Regions from separate parts of the Arthrobacter phoenicis genome, predicted to be linked through region 3. Evidence: riboswitches for the same ligand, from Rfam matches in the RefSeq annotation. Region 3 holds a riboswitch; each other region holds the start of a gene.
The links. Region 3 has a riboswitch for thiamine pyrophosphate ahead of thiC (phosphomethylpyrimidine synthase ThiC). Riboswitches for the same ligand answer to the same signal wherever they lie in the genome.
Positions count from the first base shown of each region.

Region 1: another riboswitch for thiamine pyrophosphate. It lies ahead of thiC (phosphomethylpyrimidine synthase ThiC); the one in region 3 lies ahead of thiC (phosphomethylpyrimidine synthase ThiC).
Region 2: another riboswitch for thiamine pyrophosphate. It lies ahead of ABC337_RS15725 (bifunctional hydroxymethylpyrimidine kinase/phosphomethylpyrimidine kinase); the one in region 3 lies ahead of thiC (phosphomethylpyrimidine synthase ThiC).

Region 1 covers NZ_JBDFMK010000001.1:3,190,040-3,196,486, forward strand. Annotated here, with positions in the region: gene ffh (signal recognition particle protein) at 1-7, shown strand, start outside; gene ABC337_RS14950 (alpha/beta fold hydrolase) at 77-826, shown strand; gene thiC (phosphomethylpyrimidine synthase ThiC) at 853-2,613, opposite strand; TPP riboswitch at 2,608-2,715, opposite strand; gene ABC337_RS14960 (amidohydrolase family protein) at 2,782-3,879, shown strand; gene ABC337_RS14965 (VOC family protein) at 3,955-4,830, shown strand; gene ABC337_RS14970 (hypothetical protein) at 4,916-5,353, shown strand; gene rpsP (30S ribosomal protein S16) at 5,563-5,985, shown strand; gene ABC337_RS14980 (RNA-binding protein) at 5,987-6,229, shown strand; gene rimM (ribosome maturation factor RimM) at 6,356-6,447, shown strand, end outside.
Region 2 covers NZ_JBDFMK010000001.1:3,318,987-3,325,433, forward strand. Annotated here, with positions in the region: gene ABC337_RS15715 (vitamin K epoxide reductase family protein) at 1-30, opposite strand, end outside; gene ABC337_RS15720 (Rne/Rng family ribonuclease) at 590-4,066, shown strand; TPP riboswitch at 4,235-4,332, shown strand; gene ABC337_RS15725 (bifunctional hydroxymethylpyrimidine kinase/phosphomethylpyrimidine kinase) at 4,481-6,007, shown strand; gene rplU (50S ribosomal protein L21) at 6,373-6,447, shown strand, end outside.
Region 3 covers NZ_JBDFMK010000005.1:7,490-12,028, reverse strand. Annotated here, with positions in the region: gene merA (mercury(II) reductase) at 3-1,445, opposite strand; partial or broken gene ABC337_RS18480 (heavy metal-responsive transcriptional regulator) at 1,665-2,053, shown strand; TPP riboswitch at 2,409-2,518, shown strand; gene thiC (phosphomethylpyrimidine synthase ThiC) at 2,516-4,246, shown strand.

The sequences.
Region 1 (6,447 bases), on a different contig from region 3:
CAAGTAGCGACACTCCGCGGCGGGCCGCGGCGTATGTCGCGGCCCCGTTGACGGACCCGTGGAATAGGCTTGGAGCATGTTCAAGGAGCGCGTAGTTTTCGTCCACGGGGCCGGCAGTTTTGGTGCCGCGGCGTGGCCGAAACAGCACGGCATGGCGCTGGCCTATGACGCGCTCTTCCTCCGCAGGCACGGCTTCGACCCGGCGGCCGAGCCGATGGAAACCGACTTCGCGGCGGACGCCGGGATCGTCCTGGGCGCCCTGGCCGACGACGGCCGCGGGGCCGCCGGTGGCCACGTCGTCGCCCACTCCCAGGGTGCCATCGCCGCGATGATGGCCGCCGTCGAACGGCCCGACCGGGTCCAGTCCCTCACGCTGGTGGAACCGGCCTGCCTCTCCCTGACGGCGGAACTGCCGGCCACCGCCGCGCACCGGGCCCTGATGGAACCGCTCTTCGACGTCCGGCACAGCCTGGGCGACGAGGACTTCCACCGCGAATTCGTCCGCCGCGTCTTCGCCGCGCACGCCCCGCTGCACGGGGCCGCCGGGGAAGTCGCGGCGGACAACGCCCGGGAGGCGCGGCGGCTCCGGCTGCAGGCCCCGGCTTGGGAGGCTCCGCTGCACATTGTCCCGGGCGTCCCCACCCTGGTCCTCACCGGCGGCTGGGAACCGCTGTATGAGGAGATCGCCGGCTACCTGGTGGAGACCGGCGCCCGGCACCGAACCGCCCCGGGCGGGCACCGGCCGCAGGACTCACCGGAGGGGGACCGGGCGATCCGCTCCTTCATCGCCGACGTCGTCCGCAGCCGGCACGCCCGCGCCTCCTAACCTCGCGCCTTCTAGTCCCGGGCCCCCTAGTCCCGGCCAGCCCCCACACCCGGATCCGGCAGGTAGACCTTGCCGCCGGAGGCGAGGAACTCCTCGCTCTTCTCCCGCATGCCCGCGTCGGCCCGGGCCGCCTGCGCCTCGGCGGAACCAAACTCATTCCGGATGTCCTGGCTGATCCGCATCGAGCAGAACTTCGGCCCGCACATGGAACAGAAGTGCGCCGTCTTGGCCGGCTCGGCGGGCAGCGTCTCGTCGTGGAAGGCCTCGGCGGTGACCGGGTCCAGGGACAGGGCGAACTGGTCCCGCCAGCGGAACTGGAAGCGGGCCTTGGACAGGGCGTCGTCCCGCTCGTGCGCGCCGGGGTGGCCCTTCGCAAGGTCAGCGGCGTGGGCGGCGATCTTGTAGGTGATCACGCCGGTCTTCACGTCGTCCCGGTTCGGCAGGCCCAGGTGTTCCTTGGGTGTGACGTAGCAGAGCATGGCCGTCCCGTACCGGGCGATCTCGGTGGCGCCGATGGCGGAGGTGATGTGGTCGTAGCCGGGCGCGATGTCGGTCACCAGCGGTCCCAGGGTGTAGAACGGCGCCCCCTTGCACAGCTCCTGCTGGCGTTCGACGTTTTCCCGGACAAGATGGAACGGGACATGGCCAGGGCCCTCCACCATCACCTGGACGTCGAATTCCCAGGCCCGCTGCGTGAGCTCGGCAAGGGTGTCCAGTTCGGCGAACTGAGCGGCGTCGTTGGCGTCCGCCGTCGATCCCGGCCGCAGCCCGTCACCGAGGGAAAAGGCGACGTCGTAGCGGGCGAAGATGTCGCGGAGCTCGTCGAAGTGGGTGTACAGGAAGTTCTCCCGGTGGTGTGCCAGGCACCAGCCGGCCATGATGGAGCCGCCGCGGGACACGATCCCGGTGACCCGGTTGGCGGTCAACGGCACATACCGGAGCGGCACCCCTGCGTGGATGGTCATGTAGTCCACGCCCTGCTCGCACTGCTCGATCACGGTGTCCCGGAAGATTTCCCAGGTTAGCGCGTTCGCCTCGCCGTTGACCTTCTCCAGGGCCTGGTAGATCGGGACGGTGCCGATCGGGACCGGGGAGTTGCGGATGATCCACTCGCGGGTGGTGTGGATGTCGTCGCCGGTGGAGAGATCCATGACGGTGTCGGCGCCCCACTGGGTGGCCCACTGGAGCTTGTCCACCTCCTCCTCGATGGAGCTGGTGACCGCCGAGTTACCGATATTGGCGTTGATCTTCACCAGGAAGGCCTTTCCGATGATCATCGGTTCGGACTCGGGGTGGTTGATATTCGCCGGGATGATGGCCCGGCCGGCGGCGAGTTCGCTGCGGACCAGTTCGACGTCGCAGTTCTCGCGCAGGGCGACGAAACGCATCTCGGGGGTCGCTACGCCCTGCCGCGCGTAATGCATCTGGGTGACGGTCCGGCCGGGGAGGGCCCGGCGCGGTGCCGGGGGAGCGTTGCGCCACTCCGCCGAGGCGGCCCCGCGGCGGACCGCGGACTTGCCGTCGTCGAGGAGGCTGCGTTCCCGTCCCGAGTAGGGCTCGGTGTCCCCGCGTCCGGCAATCCAGTCGGCCCGAAGGGGCGGCAGGCCCGCCACCGGGTCGCTGCCCGGCCCCGCCGTGCGGTAGGCCCGGAACGGGGGATTCGGGGTGCCGCCGGGGGAGGGTTCCAGGGCGATGTCGGTCACCGGGACCCGCAGGCCGTCGCCTTCGATGTAGGCCAGCGTGTGCGACGCGAGGGCAGGGCTGTGCTGGGAATTTGTGGTGCTCAAGGGTTACTCACTTCCTTCGCCGGCATTACCCGGACAGGTTCAACGGTCGCAGGCTGCCTCAGCCCGATCTCAGCCCCTGCAAGGGCTCCCGTGTGGTCGTAGACGAAGCTATCACAGGGCCCCGATCGCGGCTCCAAGGTTCCGTCTCCCGCGATTAGGCTGGGACTCATGAGCGGCATCATCGAATTCACCGGGCCCGTCCTCACCTCCGTGAACCGGGAGCGGCGCGGCCTGTGGTCTGTGGACGGGGTGCTGACCTTCGACCGTCCGGAGGCGGCCCCGGACCAAGTCATCGACGGGTGGGTAATCCCGGGATTGGTCGACGCCCACTGCCACATCGGGCTCGGGCCCGGCGGTGACGTCGACGCCGGCGTCGCCGAAGCGCAGGCGCGCACGGACCGTGACGCCGGGACCCTGCTGGTCCGCGACGCCGGGGCGGTGCATGACACGCGCTGGATCCAGCAGCGGCGGGACCTGCCCCGGATCATCCGTGCGGGCCGGCACATCGCCCGGAGCCGTCGCTACCTGCGCGGCCTCGCCGTCGAGGTTGAACCCGGTGACCTGGTCGAGGAGGTCCGGAAGCAGGCGCGGGCGGGGGACGGCTGGGTCAAGCTCGTGGGGGACTGGATCGACCGCGACGCCGGGGACCTTGCCGCAAGCTTCCCCGCCCGCACCGTCAGGGACGCCGTCAGCGCCGCGCACGACGAGGGCGCCCGGGTCACCGCGCACTGCTTCGCCGAGGACACCCTCGATGACATGCTCGACGCAGGCATTGACTGCATTGAACACGCGACCGGGCTGCTGCCCCGCCATCTTCCGCGTTTCGTCGACCAGGGCGTGCCGATTGTCCCCACCCTGATCAACATCGCCACCTTCCCGGACATCGCCGCGCAGGCCGAGCCCAAGTTCCCGCGCTACGCCGCCCACATGCGCGCGCTCTGGGAACGCCGGGCCGAGCGGGTCCTCGAGGCCTATGAGGCCGGGGTGGCCATCTACGCGGGCACCGACGCCGGGAGCGTCATTGCCCACGGGCGGATCGTCGACGAACTGGAGGCGCTGCAGGCGGCCGGACTGGGCCCGGCCGCTGCCCTTGACGCCGGCGCCTGGTCCTCCCGGGCCTGGCTGGGCGCCGCCGGAATCGCCGAGGGTGCCCCCGCCGACGTCCTGGCCTGCGCCGCTGACCCGCGGCGGGATCTCTCCGCGTTGCGGAACCTGCGCGCCGTCATCCTCCGCGGGGACGTCATCGGCGCGGCATCCGCGGAATAAATTGAAGCTTCAAGTAATTTTATCTGGTGAGAGCCGCCGAATGACGGCAAACCCCCCCAACACCGGAGTGATGCAATGACCACCAGCGCCGCCACCCAGGATCTCTTGCCGGCCGACCTCTCGATGGGCACCGTGATGCTCAAGGTCGGCGACCTGGCAATGATGACCGACTACTACCAGCGCGCCCTCGGCCTGGAGGTGGTGGCCGAGCAGGACGGCGGCCTCTACCTCGGACGCGGCCGCACGCCGCTGGTGCACATCGCCCCGGCCCCGGGACTGAACCTCCCCTCCCGGGGCGAGGCCGGGCTCTTCCACACCGCCCTCCTGTTCGAGGACCAGGCGGCGCTGGCCGCCACCGTCGCCACCGCCGCCCAGTACGATCCCCGGTTCTTCACCGGCAGCGCGGACCATCTGGTCAGCGAGGCCTTCTACTTCAGCGACCCGGAGGGTAACGGGATCGAGCTGTACTGGGACCGGCCGCGCGACGAATGGTCGTGGGACGGGGCGAATGTTGTCATGGACAGCCTGGCCCTGCCGCCGCAGCGCTACCTGGAGCAGCACCTGACCGAGGCGTCGCTCGCCGGCCAGCGCGAAACCGGCGCCGGCGTCGGGCACGTGCACCTCCAGGTCGGCGACGTGCAGTCGGCGCACGACTTCTACGTCGGGACCCTGGGCTTCGAAAAGACCGCAGGCTGGCACGGCCAGGCCCTCTTCGTCTCGGCGGGCGGGTACCACCACCACATGGCCATGAACGTCTGGAACAGCCGCGGCGCCGGCCCCCGGCGCGACACGCTGGGCCTGGGCGAGGTGCTGATCGAGGTGCCCTCCGGGGATGACGTCGGCGCCCTCGCAGACCGGTTGAAGGTCGCCGGCGTCGCGTCCCACCACACCGGCGCCGAGCTCCGGTTCGATGACCCCTGGCGCAACCGGATCCGGGTCGCCGTCCGCTGACCGGCCTCCGGGCCGCCAGCCGATAGGCTGGGAGCACGCCACACGCCGCGGCCCCCGCGCCGCCCGAAATCCAAGGATGAGCCCCGTGGGATTTACCGAAGTCTTCGTCGCCACCCATGACGCCGCGCTCAAGCGGGCCGCCGCACTCGCCGGGGGCGCCCCCGCCGGTCCGGACGCCGTCCGGATCGAAGGCATCAGCGACTACGAGATCGAACGGCTGGGCGACCTCGCCGGCACCGCCGTCCACGCCGCCGGCGCCGACTATGAACTCGCGATGGTCGACGTCTCCAGCGACGCACTGCTCGGCGTGCCCGCCGCCATGGTCCGAACCCTCGCCGAGCTGCTCAGCTACGAGACCGACGAGGGCGAGAGCGTCTTGGCCGATGTCGCCGGGCAGTGGGCGGCCGAGGAGGACATGCCCTTCGGTGCCGCCGAGGCCCTGGGCCACACCCGCCGGATCGCGGAGCTCGCCTCCGCCGTCGACCCCGCAGCCCGCACCGAACTGTACGTTTGGACAGCCTGAGCCCGACGACGGCGCCACCCGCGGCGGCCCGCCGCGGGTGTCAAGTCGAAATCGGCGCGGTGATCTGGCACAATGATCAGGTACTTGATCTGCGTGGCCCCTCTCTCCGCGTCTGGATCTTGTCCTTTTAGAACCCCCTAGTATGGCCCGCCCCACGGGTGCAGAACGCCGGGTTCGACCCCGTTTCAGAAACAGGAGTGACCACAAAAGTGGCCGTTAAGATTCGCCTTAAGCGCTTCGGCAAGATGCGCGCCCCGTACTACCGCATCGTCGTCATGGACTCACGCTCCAAGCGTGACGGCCGTGCCATCGAGGAGATCGGCAAGTACCACCCGACCGAAGAGCCCTCGTACATGGAGGTCGACTCGGACCGCGCCCAGTACTGGCTCGGCGTCGGCGCTCAGCCGTCCGAGCAGGTTGCCGCGATCCTGAAGATCACCGGTGACTGGCAGAAGTTCAAGGGTCTGCCCGGCCAGGAAGGCACCTTGAAGACCAAAGCTGCCAAGGAAGGCTTCGTAGCCCCGGAGAAGGGTTCCGTCATCATTCCGGAAGCCATCACCAAGAAGGCCAAGAAGGACGACGCAGCCGAGGCCCCGGCCGACGCCGAAGCAGAGACCACCGAGGCTGAGTAACTTGCTGGCAGACGCGCTCGAACACCTGGTCCGCGGGATTGTAGACAGCCCCGAGGACGTCAAGGTCAGTGCCAAGAACAACCGCCGGGGGGACACCCTTGAGGTGCGCGTTCACCAGGACGACCTTGGCCGGGTGATTGGCCGCCAGGGCCGGACCGCACGCGCACTGCGCACTGTGGTCGCGGCGCTGGCAGACGGTGAGCCGGTGCGGGTCGACGTCGTCGACACCGACCGCCGCCGGTAGCGCAGCCAGCACACGCTTGATCTCTGTCCGGCCCCTCCACCAGCATTGGTGGAGGGGCCGGACTGTTTTGCGCACACTGCGCCCCCACAACGACCCATCCTTCCCATCCCCGAACAAGAGGACAGCATGCAGCTTCAGGTGGCACGAATCGGCAAACCCCACGGCATCCGCGGCAAGGTCACCGTCCAGGTGCTGACCGACGCCCCCGGTGACCGGTT
Region 2 (6,447 bases), on a different contig from region 3:
GTCGTCAGGGGCGTGGGAGATGCTGGGCATGGATCGTTCGTCCTTTGCGTCGGTTCTCTGTGCTGGGTCTTCGAAAGTCAGGTTCTCGGTGCTCAGGTCCGCCGTGCGCGCAGCTCTGGCTGCGGAACGGCGTGCTACGGCAGATTCTATCGCCGGAGGCTGGACGAATCCCGGGTTCCGGGTCCGATCGCCTCCCGCTTACCGGTGGTTCGGTGTCATGTGCGTCCGGGATGTGCGGCCTAAGCCAGCATTTCCGACTGCTGTGAGACAATGAAGCTGGCTGGGACGTGAACCACATTCGCGCTTCAGTCCGGCGACTTTGAATTCAAGACCGCCAATGAGGAGCAGGGATCTTCCCGGGTCTGATGATCCGGTTTTCCCGCAATGCCATTGGACGGCACCTGGTTGTGATGCATCGATCAACGGGTTCGCAGCGAAGCCGCCGGCCCTCCAGGGCTGCCGCACCCCAATGCCGGTGCGAACCTGAGGGTATTCAATTGACTTCTGTCAATGCCTGCGGGTGTTGACAAATATATGCCCCCAGGGCGCCGGATGTGGCGGCGCATCAGGGGCAGGAGCGTGGCCACATATGGATAATGAACAGCTGGAAACGGGCAACGACGAAGCAACGGTTTCCGACGCCCCCATGACCGACGGCGTAACCGCCACCGAGGTGCCGGAGAAGCCCAAACGGGCCCCGCGCACCCGCAAGAAGGCGGCCCCCAAGGCCGAAGCGGCCGCACCGGTCGGCGACGCCGCCGACGCCGCGGCCCCCGCCGCGGACGCCGAAGCAGCCGCTGCCGATGCAGACAACAGCGTCACGGCCGTGGCCGCGGCTGCCGGGGATCCGGTAGCGGAGAAGGCCCCGGCGCGCCGGACCCGTACCCGTCGCCAGGCCGCCCCGAAGGCAGCCGCCGCACCCGAGGCTGACGCCGCGGACGAAGCCCCCGCCCTCCTCACCGTCTCCGAGGCCGTGGCGCCCGCCGACGTGCCGGCCGAGGCCGAGACCGATGTCCCGCGCAAGCCGGTCCGCCGCCGGGCCAGCCGCGCCAAGGCAGCCCCCGCCGAGGTGCCTGCAGAAACCGCACCGGAGGCCGGCGCCACCGACGAGGCGCCCACGGCCGATCATGCCGTTGCCGCCCAGGACGCTCCCGCCGTCGCCACCGAAACCCCCGCCGAGGCGGCCCCGGCAGCGGAGGCCCCCGCGGAGGAAGCTCAGGAAACCGAAACGCCGTCGCTGTTCCTCGCCCCCGGCGCCGTCACCTCAATGCTCTTCCAGGCCCCGGACCTCACCGCCGTCGTCCGTCCGGCCCCCGCCCCGGTTGCTGCCGCTGCCGAGGACGCTGACACCGATGAAGACGACGAGGACGACGAGCAGGGCAACCGCCGCCGTCGCCGCAGCCGAGGCCGCCGTGGCCGCAGCCGGGTCGCCGAGGCCGACACCGACGCCGAGCCTGGCGACGAGGACGCCGAGGAGGGCCGCGAAGCCGCACTGGAGGACGGCGTGACGTCCCGCCGCCGCCGTCGGCGCCGTCGCGGTGACCAGGACCTCGAACTGACCGGCGGCAGCGACGACGACCCGCCCAACACCGTCACCCGGGTCCGTGCCCCGCGCACCGTCAGCGACGCGCCCGTCAGCAACCGCGTCACCTCGGTTAAGGGCTCCACCCGGCTGGAGGCGAAGAAGCAGCGCCGCCGCGAGTCCCGCGACACCGGCCGCCGCCGCACCGTCATCACCGAGGCGGAGTTCCTGGCCCGCCGCGAATCCGTTGACCGGCAGATGATCGTGCGCCAGCGCGATGACAGAATCCAGATCGGCGTCCTCGAAGACGGCGTCCTGGCCGAGCACTTCGTGTCCAAGACCCAGCAGGACTCCCTGATTGGCAACGTCTATCTGGGCCGTGTCCAGAACGTGCTGCCCTCCATGGAGGCGGCCTTCGTCGACATCGGACGCGGCCGCAACGCCGTGCTGTACGCCGGCGAGGTCAACTGGGACGCCGTCAACCTCGAGGGCAAGCAGCGCCGGATCGAGAACGCGCTCAAGTCCGGCGACTCCGTTTTGGTCCAGGTCACCAAGGACCCCGTGGGCCACAAGGGCGCCCGGCTGACCAGCCAGATCTCCCTGCCCGGCCGCTACCTCGTGTACGTGCCCGGCGGCTCCATGACCGGCATCTCCCGCAAGCTGCCCGACGTCGAACGCAACCGCCTCAAGCGCATCCTCAAGGACCGCTTGCCGGAAGACGCCGGCGTGATCGTCCGCACCGCGGCCGAGGGAGCCTCGGAAGAGGAACTGACGCATGACATCAACCGTCTGCGCGCCCAGTGGGAAGGCATCGAAAGCCAGGCCACGTCCACCAAGATCCTCGCCCCGGAGCTCCTCTATGGCGAACCTGACCTGACCATCAAGGTGGTCCGCGACGTGTTCAACGAGGACTTCTCCAAGCTGATCGTCTCCGGAGAGGAGGCCTGGGACACCATCGAGGCCTACGTCACTTACGTGGCGCCGGACCTGGTGGGCAGGCTCGAGAAGTGGACCAAGGACACGGACATCTTCTCCGCCTGGCGCATCGATGAGCAGATCCACAAGGCTCTGGAGCGCAAGGTCTTCCTGCCTTCCGGCGGCTCCCTCGTGATCGACCGCACCGAGGCCATGACCGTGGTGGACGTCAACACCGGCAAGTTCACCGGCAGCGGCGGCAACCTCGAGGAAACCGTCACCAAGAACAACCTGGAAGCGGCCGAGGAAGTCGTCCGCCAGCTGCGCCTCCGCGACATCGGCGGCATCATCGTGATCGACTTCATCGACATGGTGCTGGAATCCAACCGCGACCTCGTGCTGCGCCGCATGGTGGAGTGCCTGGGCCGGGACCGGACCAAGCACCAGGTCGCCGAGGTTACCTCGCTGGGCCTGGTGCAGATGACCCGCAAGCGGATGGGCACCGGCCTGCTGGAAGTCTTCGGCGAGCAGTGCGAGGCCTGCGCCGGCCGAGGCGTCGTCACGCACGACGAGCCGGTCGAGCACCGCCGCGCCAACACCGTCGCCGCGGAACACCACGTTCCGCGCACCGAGCAGCAGCCCGCCGCCCGCAACGAGCGCAAGCGCCGCCGCGGCAAGGGCGGCCAGGGCACCGAGGTCCAGCAGCAGGCACCGGCTGCCGGACACCACGAGCCCACCGAGGCCGAGCGGCACGCCAAGGCAGAAGCTACCCGGGCCGCGCTGGCAAACATCGCGGCGGCGGCCCACGCGGCCCACCTGCACGACGGCGACGCCACCTCAGCGCCCGACGCCGAGACCCGGCAGGCGGCCCTTGACGCCGCCGTCGAGCTGGCCTCCACCGAGGAAGCAGCCGGCCGTCCCGCCGCCGTGCTGACCTTCGGCGGCGAGCAGGTGGCCCTGCCCTTCGTCGAGCACGCCGAGCAGGCGCCGCAGCCGGCCCTGACCCTGGACCTGCTGACCGAGGCGTTCGCCAACCTGGGCGACTCGGACTCGCGGAACCGCCAGTCCGGGACCACGGAGACCGCGGCCCGCGAGGCCGCCCCGTCCGTGGAAGCGCCGGCTGTGGAGGCACGGTCCGTGGAAGCCCCTGCCCCGGAGGCTGAGGTACCCGCCGAGGCTCCGGCCGCCGGTCGGTCTGCTGACCAGTCCCGGGCAACCCGGGGCCGGGGACGTGCCCGCACGGCCCGGATCCAGCCGCCGAACGCCCGCAACCGCGCGGCCGAGCCCGAAGCGCGCCGGGAACCCGCCCCGCAGCAGGCTCCCAAGCAGGACACCCGGCAGCAGGAGGCTCCGAAGACGGCCGCACCGGTGGCGGCCCCCGTCGCCGCCCGCACCCCCGCGGCTGCGGAACCGGTCACCGGTCAGCGCCGTCCGCGGCGGCACCGCAGCGCCAGCCGTGCCCAGGGGGCGGCCAACGAGACCGCCGTCGAGCAGCACCGGCAGGCCTCGAGCGCGTCCGGCCAGGGCTCGGTCCACGAGGCCAAGGCACCGGAAACGGTCAAGCCCGTGGTCAAGGACAACGGCGGCCCGATCATCCTCGGCGTCGGCGTACCGGCCTCGGAGCTGTAACCGCTCCGCCGCCGCACCACTCGGTACCGCTCCGTACCACTCGCGGGTATCTCCCGGACTCGACGTTTCGAAGCGTCGACTCCGGGCGGTACCCGAGAGCCGGTTAAGGGGGAGACCGGCCGGAGGGGCGGACAGGAACGGGAGAACCCGGGGAGGGGCGCTACGCTGGAACGCGACACGGGGTGCCGCGCATCGGGCCGGCTGAGATCCACACCCGTTGAACCTGTCCGGTTAGCACCGGCGAAGGGATGTCTCTTGTCTTCGACCCAACCCGCGGCAGCACCCGCGGCACTGTCAACCGTCCCCGGCGCCACCTTCCTGCAGACGGTGTTCCCGGCAGAGCAGGCTGCCGACGACGCCGCCGGACCCGATGCGTCGGCCGGCACGGCCGACGACGCCACCGGGCAGGCCCCGGTGGCGAGGGTCCTCGCCATCGCGGGGTCCGACCCTACCGGCGGTGCCGGAATCCAGGCGGACCTGAAGAGCATCGCGGCCATGGGTGGCTACGGCATGGCCGCCATCACGGCCCTGACCGCCCAGAACACCCGCGGCGTCCGGTCCGTGCACGTGCCGCCCGCCGCCTTCCTGACCGAGCAGCTGGACGCCATCGCCGAGGACATCACCATCGATGCCGTGAAGATCGGCATGCTCGGCGACGCCGGCGTCATCGACGCGGTACGGGCGTGGCTGGAACGCACCCGGCCCGCCGTCGTCGTCCTGGACCCCGTCATGGTCGCCACCAGCGGTGACCGGCTGCTGCAGGAATCGGCGGTGGCGGCGCTGCACACCCTGCTGCCGCTCGCCGACCTGGTCACCCCCAACCTGGCCGAACTCGCCCTCCTGCTGGACGAACCGGTCGCCGCCGGCTGGGCGGAGGCGCTGGAGCAGGGCAAACGCCTCTCCGCGCTGGCCGGAACCACGGTCCTGGTCAAGGGCGGCCACCTCGAGGAGGACGCCGACGGCGGATGCCCGGACGCGCTGGTCAACAGCGCCGGACTGCTCGGCAGCGAAACCGTGGTGGTGCCGGGGGAGCGGGTCGACACCCGCAACAGCCACGGCACCGGGTGCTCGCTGTCCTCGGCCCTTGCCACGGCCTACGCCGCCGGCGGGGACTGGGAAACCGCGCTGCGCCGCGTCAAGCCCTGGCTGCTGGGGGCGCTGCGCGAGGCCGGACGGCTCGACGTCGGCTCCGGCAACGGACCCGTCCACCACTTCCACCACCTCGCCCAGCCCACGGAACCGGCGCCCGGGCCCGGCACGGAACAGTTCACGGAACACCTCAAGGAACCCGGCGACTTCGCCACCGGCCTCGAGCCCCTCGCCGCGGAGGGCCTGACGGAAATCTATGCCCTGGACTTCATCCGGGGTCTGGCGGACGGAACCTTGCCGGAGCATGAGTTCGCCTACTACCTCGGCCAGGACGCGCTCTACCTCAACGGCTACTCCCGGGTGCTGTCCCGCGCCGCAGCGCTTGCCCCGACGGAGGCAGAGCAGCTGTTCTGGTCACGCTCGGCCGCCCAGTGCCTGGAGGTTGAGTCGGAACTGCACCGGAGCTGGCTGGCCGGGCGTGCGGGCACCCCGCGGCGGCAGGGTCCGGTCACCAAGTCCTACGTGGACCACCTGCACGCTGCGTCCCTGGCCGGCAGCTACGGGGTCCTCGTGGCCGCGGCGCTACCCTGCTTTTGGCTCTATGCCGAGGTGGGCGCCGCGCTGCACGCGCAGTTCCTCGCCGCGGGCGCGGACGAAGGCCACCCCTACGCGGCCTGGCTGCGGACATACGCGGACGAGGCCTTCGCCGCGTCGACCCGGCAGGCGATCCGCTACACGGACGCCGCCGCCCGCCGCGGTTCCGCCGCCGAACGGGGCGCCATGACCGAGGCCTTCGTCCACTCCGTGCGCTTCGAGGTGGACTTCTTCGACGCGCCGAGGCTGCACGCCTGACCCGGAACGGGAGCCGCTGCCGGTAAGGTGGTGGGGCGCGGTTCCCGAAAGCGGCTGCGGCGCCCGGTCCGGTTCCTTGGAAAACGGCACTGTGGCACCGGTCACGCCCGACTCTCCGGGGCCTGCCTCGTTTGCGGCCGAAGGCGAAATTAGCGTAGTCTTGATCTTCGGTGCTTACGCCAACACTTGGGTTATGACCTTGAGGAGCTGTCCACCCCACGCGGGACGGATGATCCACGGGATAGCTCATGGGTTCCCCCGGGGAACCTGCCGGCGTTGAGGCACAGCGTGAGCCGCTCCGGTAGTTCGGGGCCAGGTTCCGCACGCAAATCTAGTAATAAACGTCGAGAGAAGTGAGTTCCCCAGTGGTGTACGCGATTGTCCGCGCAGGCGGCCGCCAAGAGAAGGTTTCTGTTGGAGACTTCGTTACCCTGAACCGC
Region 3 (4,539 bases):
GCTCAGGAGGCGCAACAGGAGAGTTTGGAGACATCAGTGGTGAAGGACTGGGCGGCGATCTTGATCCCCTCGGCCATGGTCAGGTACGGGCTCCACAGGTTCGCCACCTGCTCCACGGTCATCCCGGCTTCCAGGATGTAGACCCCGGCGGCGGCGAGGTCACCGGCGTCCTTCGCGACGGCGGTGATTCCCACAATCCGCCCGGTGTCCGCGTCCGCGACGATCTTGATGAAGCCGCGGGTGTCCCTGTTCACCAGGGCCCGGGGCACGTACTCCAGGGGCAGGACCCGGCATTCGCACCGGATACCGGCCTCGTTGGCTTCCTTGTCGGTCATCCCGACCGCGGCCAGGGCCGGGCTGGTGAAGGTGACCCGGGGCAGGTGCCGGTAGTCGACCTCGCGGCCGGCGTTGTTGAAGGCGTTCTCCACCACCAGGGAGCCGTGGGATGCTGCGACGTAGACGAATTCGCGGTGTCCGGTCACGTCTCCGGCGGCCAATATCCTGGGATTGGTGCTGGCCAGCCGGCTGTTGACCAAGATCTCGCCGCCGTCCCCGGTTTTCACGCCGACCGCGGACAGGTTCAGGCCGTCCGTGACCGGGCGCCTTCCCGTGGCGACGAGCAGCCTGGCGGCCCGGAATTCCTCCTGGCCGCCGGAGGCGGCCGCGGTCGCAACGATCCCGCGGGTGGCCGGATCCGTACGTACGGAGGACACGGCCGCCCGGCGGACGACGCGGATGCCCTCGTCGGCGAAGACGCCCATCAGGGCGCGGGAGGCTTCGGGTTCCTCGGCCGAGGCCAGGCGGGAGCGGACCAGCATGGTGACCTTGGACCCGAGCCGGGCGAAGAGCTGGGCCTGTTCCAGGGCCACGTACCCGCCGCCGAGCACGAGCAGGGAGTCGGGGACCTCCTCGAGTTCCATCGCGGTGGTGGCGGTCAGGTAGTCCGTGTCTGCCAAACCCTCGATCGGGGGCGCCCACGGAGCCGACCCAGTGGCCACCAGATAGTGCGCGGCCCTTACGGACTCCCGCATCCCGTCCTGTCCGGTGATTTCCAGGACGGGATCGTCCTGGGTGCCGGTGAACACGGCATTGCCCTGGCGCAGCTCCCAGCCATAGTCCGCGATCAGGTCCACGTACTTATCCGAACGCATCGTCTCCACCAGGGAACGCTTCCCACCGATCAGCCCGGCCATGTCCACCGGCCCGGCTGAGGTGCTGATGCCGGGGAACCGGCCTGCTCCGTCCAGGGCAACTTGCCTGGCCTCTGCCGCGGCCAGGAGTGCCTTGGACGGCACGCAGCCGGTGTTCACGCACGTGCCGCCGACGGTGGAGCGCTCGATCATCAGGACGCGTTTGCCCAGGTTGGTCGCCCGGATCGCGGCCGCGAATGCTCCGCCGCCCGATCCGATGACGGCCAGATCAAAATCAGGTGTTGGTTCAGACATGGAATCCTCCAAAGTCGTACAGCAGCGACGTCCCGAAATACCCGTAACAGTGCCTCGTATATGGTTCTGCCCCAGTCTGCACCTTCCACCGAGGGGGAAGGTCAAGAGGCTGACTCCGCTCTCCCGGCCCGGGGCGCCACCCGCGGGTTCCTACCCCCTGTTGACCTTCCACTAAACTGGAAGGTCAAGGAGGAACCCCCCGGGGACGAGAGGTGCATGATGCTTATCGGCGAAACTGCCGCAGCCGCGGGCATGACGGCCAAGACCCTGCGGTTCTACGAGGACCGCGGCCTATTGCCGGCCGCCGACAGGGCACCGAACGGATACCGCGACTACGCCCAGGAAACAGTCAGCCGGCTGGAATTCATCCGCCGCGGCCGCACGGCCGGACTGACCCTTGCCCAGATCGGTGACATCCTCTCCGTCCGGGACATCGGCCAGGCCCCTGCGTACACGTCCGGGATCTGCTGGCCAAACAGCTCCGCGACCTCGACGCCCGGATCGCAGAACTCACGGCACTGCGTGCAACCGTTGCCGAATTTCATGACGCCGCGGCCGCCGGGGACCCTGCAGCCTGCGACCCCGAACGCATCTGCAGCTACCTCTAAACCCGACCAGATCCCGACGCTCCTCCTGTGTGACTGCTAGTTCGGATTGGCGGTTTTTTCGCAGCTCGGTTTGGCGGTTTTAGCTAATTCCTATGACGAGGGTTGATGTCAGTTTCAGAAGTCGACTGCACGGAATAGCAGAAGGCGTCTGCACCATTCCCGGGTGCTGTGCGTTGGCCGGGCTGGCGGTTGACCGAGGAGCGCGTCAGCCCCGGCAGCTGCGAACAGGAGGCCTCAGCTGCCGGAGATATGTCATATCCCCATCGCTGGGAGGGCCTGCTTCCGAGGATGGAGGCCCTCCGGGGAACACCAGTCATCATCCAACCGGAACGGGCACGCCGGGGTGCTAGGGTTTTTTCATCCACACGGGTGCCCTAATGCAGGGGCTGAGATCGGGCTGATGCAGCCTGCGACCGTTGAACCTGTCCGGGTCATGCCGGCGAAGGAAGTAGGAAACCACTGATGAACGCCATGAATTCACATTCGCTCGCGTACGCCCGCGACCCGGAACACGGCATTAGCGTCCCTGTCACGGAGATCGCCTTGGAGGACTCTCCGAACGGGGTGAAGAATCCACCGTTCACGGTGTACCGGACGGCCGGGCCCGGCAGCGATCCGGTAATCGGCCTGGAGCCGTTCCGGTCCGAATGGATAGAATCCCGGGGCGACACCGAGCCCTACGGCGGACGGGAACGGAACCTGCTCGATGACGGCAAGTCCGCCGTGCGCCGGGGTGCCGCGTCCGCGGAATGGAAGGGCGCGCAGCCGGTGCCCCGCCGCGCCCTCAACGGCAAGACGGTCACCCAGATGCACTACGCCCGCCAGGGCGTGATCACGCAGGAGATGCGGTTCGTGGCAGTGCGGGAGAACTGCGACGTTGAACTGGTCCGCAGTGAGGTGGCGGCGGGCCGGGCCATCATTCCGAACAACATTAACCACCCTGAATCCGAGCCGATGATCATCGGCAAGGCGTTCCTGGTGAAGATCAACGCCAACATCGGCAACTCGGCCGTGACCAGCTCCATTGCCGAGGAAGTGGACAAACTGCAGTGGGCCGCCCAGTGGGGCGCAGACACGGTGATGGACCTCTCCACCGGCGATGACATCCACACCACCCGTGAATGGATCATCCGCAACTCCCCCGTCCCGATCGGCACGGTCCCGATCTATCAGGCGCTGGAGAAGGTCAACGGCGAGGCCAATGACCTGACCTGGGAGATCTACCGGGACACCGTGATCGAGCAGTGCGAGCAGGGCGTGGACTACATGACCGTCCACGCCGGCGTGCTGCTGCGCTACGTGCCGCTGACCGCAAACCGGGTGACCGGGATCGTCTCCCGCGGAGGGTCCATCATGGCCGGTTGGTGCCTGGCCCATCACCAGGAGAACTTCCTCTACACCCACTTCGATGAACTGTGCGAAATCTTCGCCAAGTACGACGTCGCCTTTTCCCTGGGCGACGGCCTGCGGCCGGGGGCGACCGCGGATGCCAACGACGCCGCACAGTTTGCCGAACTAGACACCCTGGCGGAGCTGACCAAGCGCGCCTGGAAGTACGACGTGCAGGTCATGGTCGAAGGCCCGGGCCACATCCCCTTCCACCTGGTCCGGGAAAACGTCGAACGCCAGCAGGAACTCTGCGACGGCGCCCCGTTCTATACCCTCGGCCCACTGGTGACCGACATTGCCCCCGGCTACGACCACATCACCTCGGCCATCGGCGCCACGGAGATCGCCCGCTACGGCACCGCGATGCTCTGCTACGTCACGCCCAAAGAACACCTCGGGTTGCCGAACAAAGATGACGTCAAAACCGGCGTGATCACCTACAAGATCGCCGCCCACGCCGCGGACCTCGCCAAAGGCCACCCGGGCGCCCACGAACGCGACGACGCCCTGTCCAAGGCACGGTTCGAGTTCCGCTGGCGCGATCAGTTCGCCCTTTCCCTGGACCCGGAAACGGCCGAATCCTTCCACGACGAGACCCTGCCCGCCGAACCGGCCAAGACCGCGCACTTCTGCTCCATGTGCGGTCCCAAGTTCTGTTCCATGCGGCTCTCCCAGGACATCCGCGACCAGTTCGGAGGCATGTCCGAACAGGAAGCCATCGCAGGAATGGAGGCCAAGTCCACCGAATTCCTCGAATCCGGCGGGAAGGTCTACCTGCCCGAACCGGTTCTGCCCAGGAGCTAGGAGCGGGTCCGGCCAGGGCCGGTCCTTCGTGGCCGGTCCTGGCCGGACCTGAACACCGCCGACTAAGAGGCCTGTTCGAAAGGGCCGTTGAAGCCCTCACCGCCGGGACCGGCCCCATCCAGCAACGACTGGCCGACGCGTACGTCTGGCTGACCGCCGACCGGACCCGGCCGCGCTCAATCCGCGTCCGCTTAATCGTGATGCTCCTCTACCTCACCTCACCCCCCAATCTCAAGCCTGCCTCGATCGTTCGACGTTCTCAGAAACGAAGGATTTCAAGAACGCCTTGAATC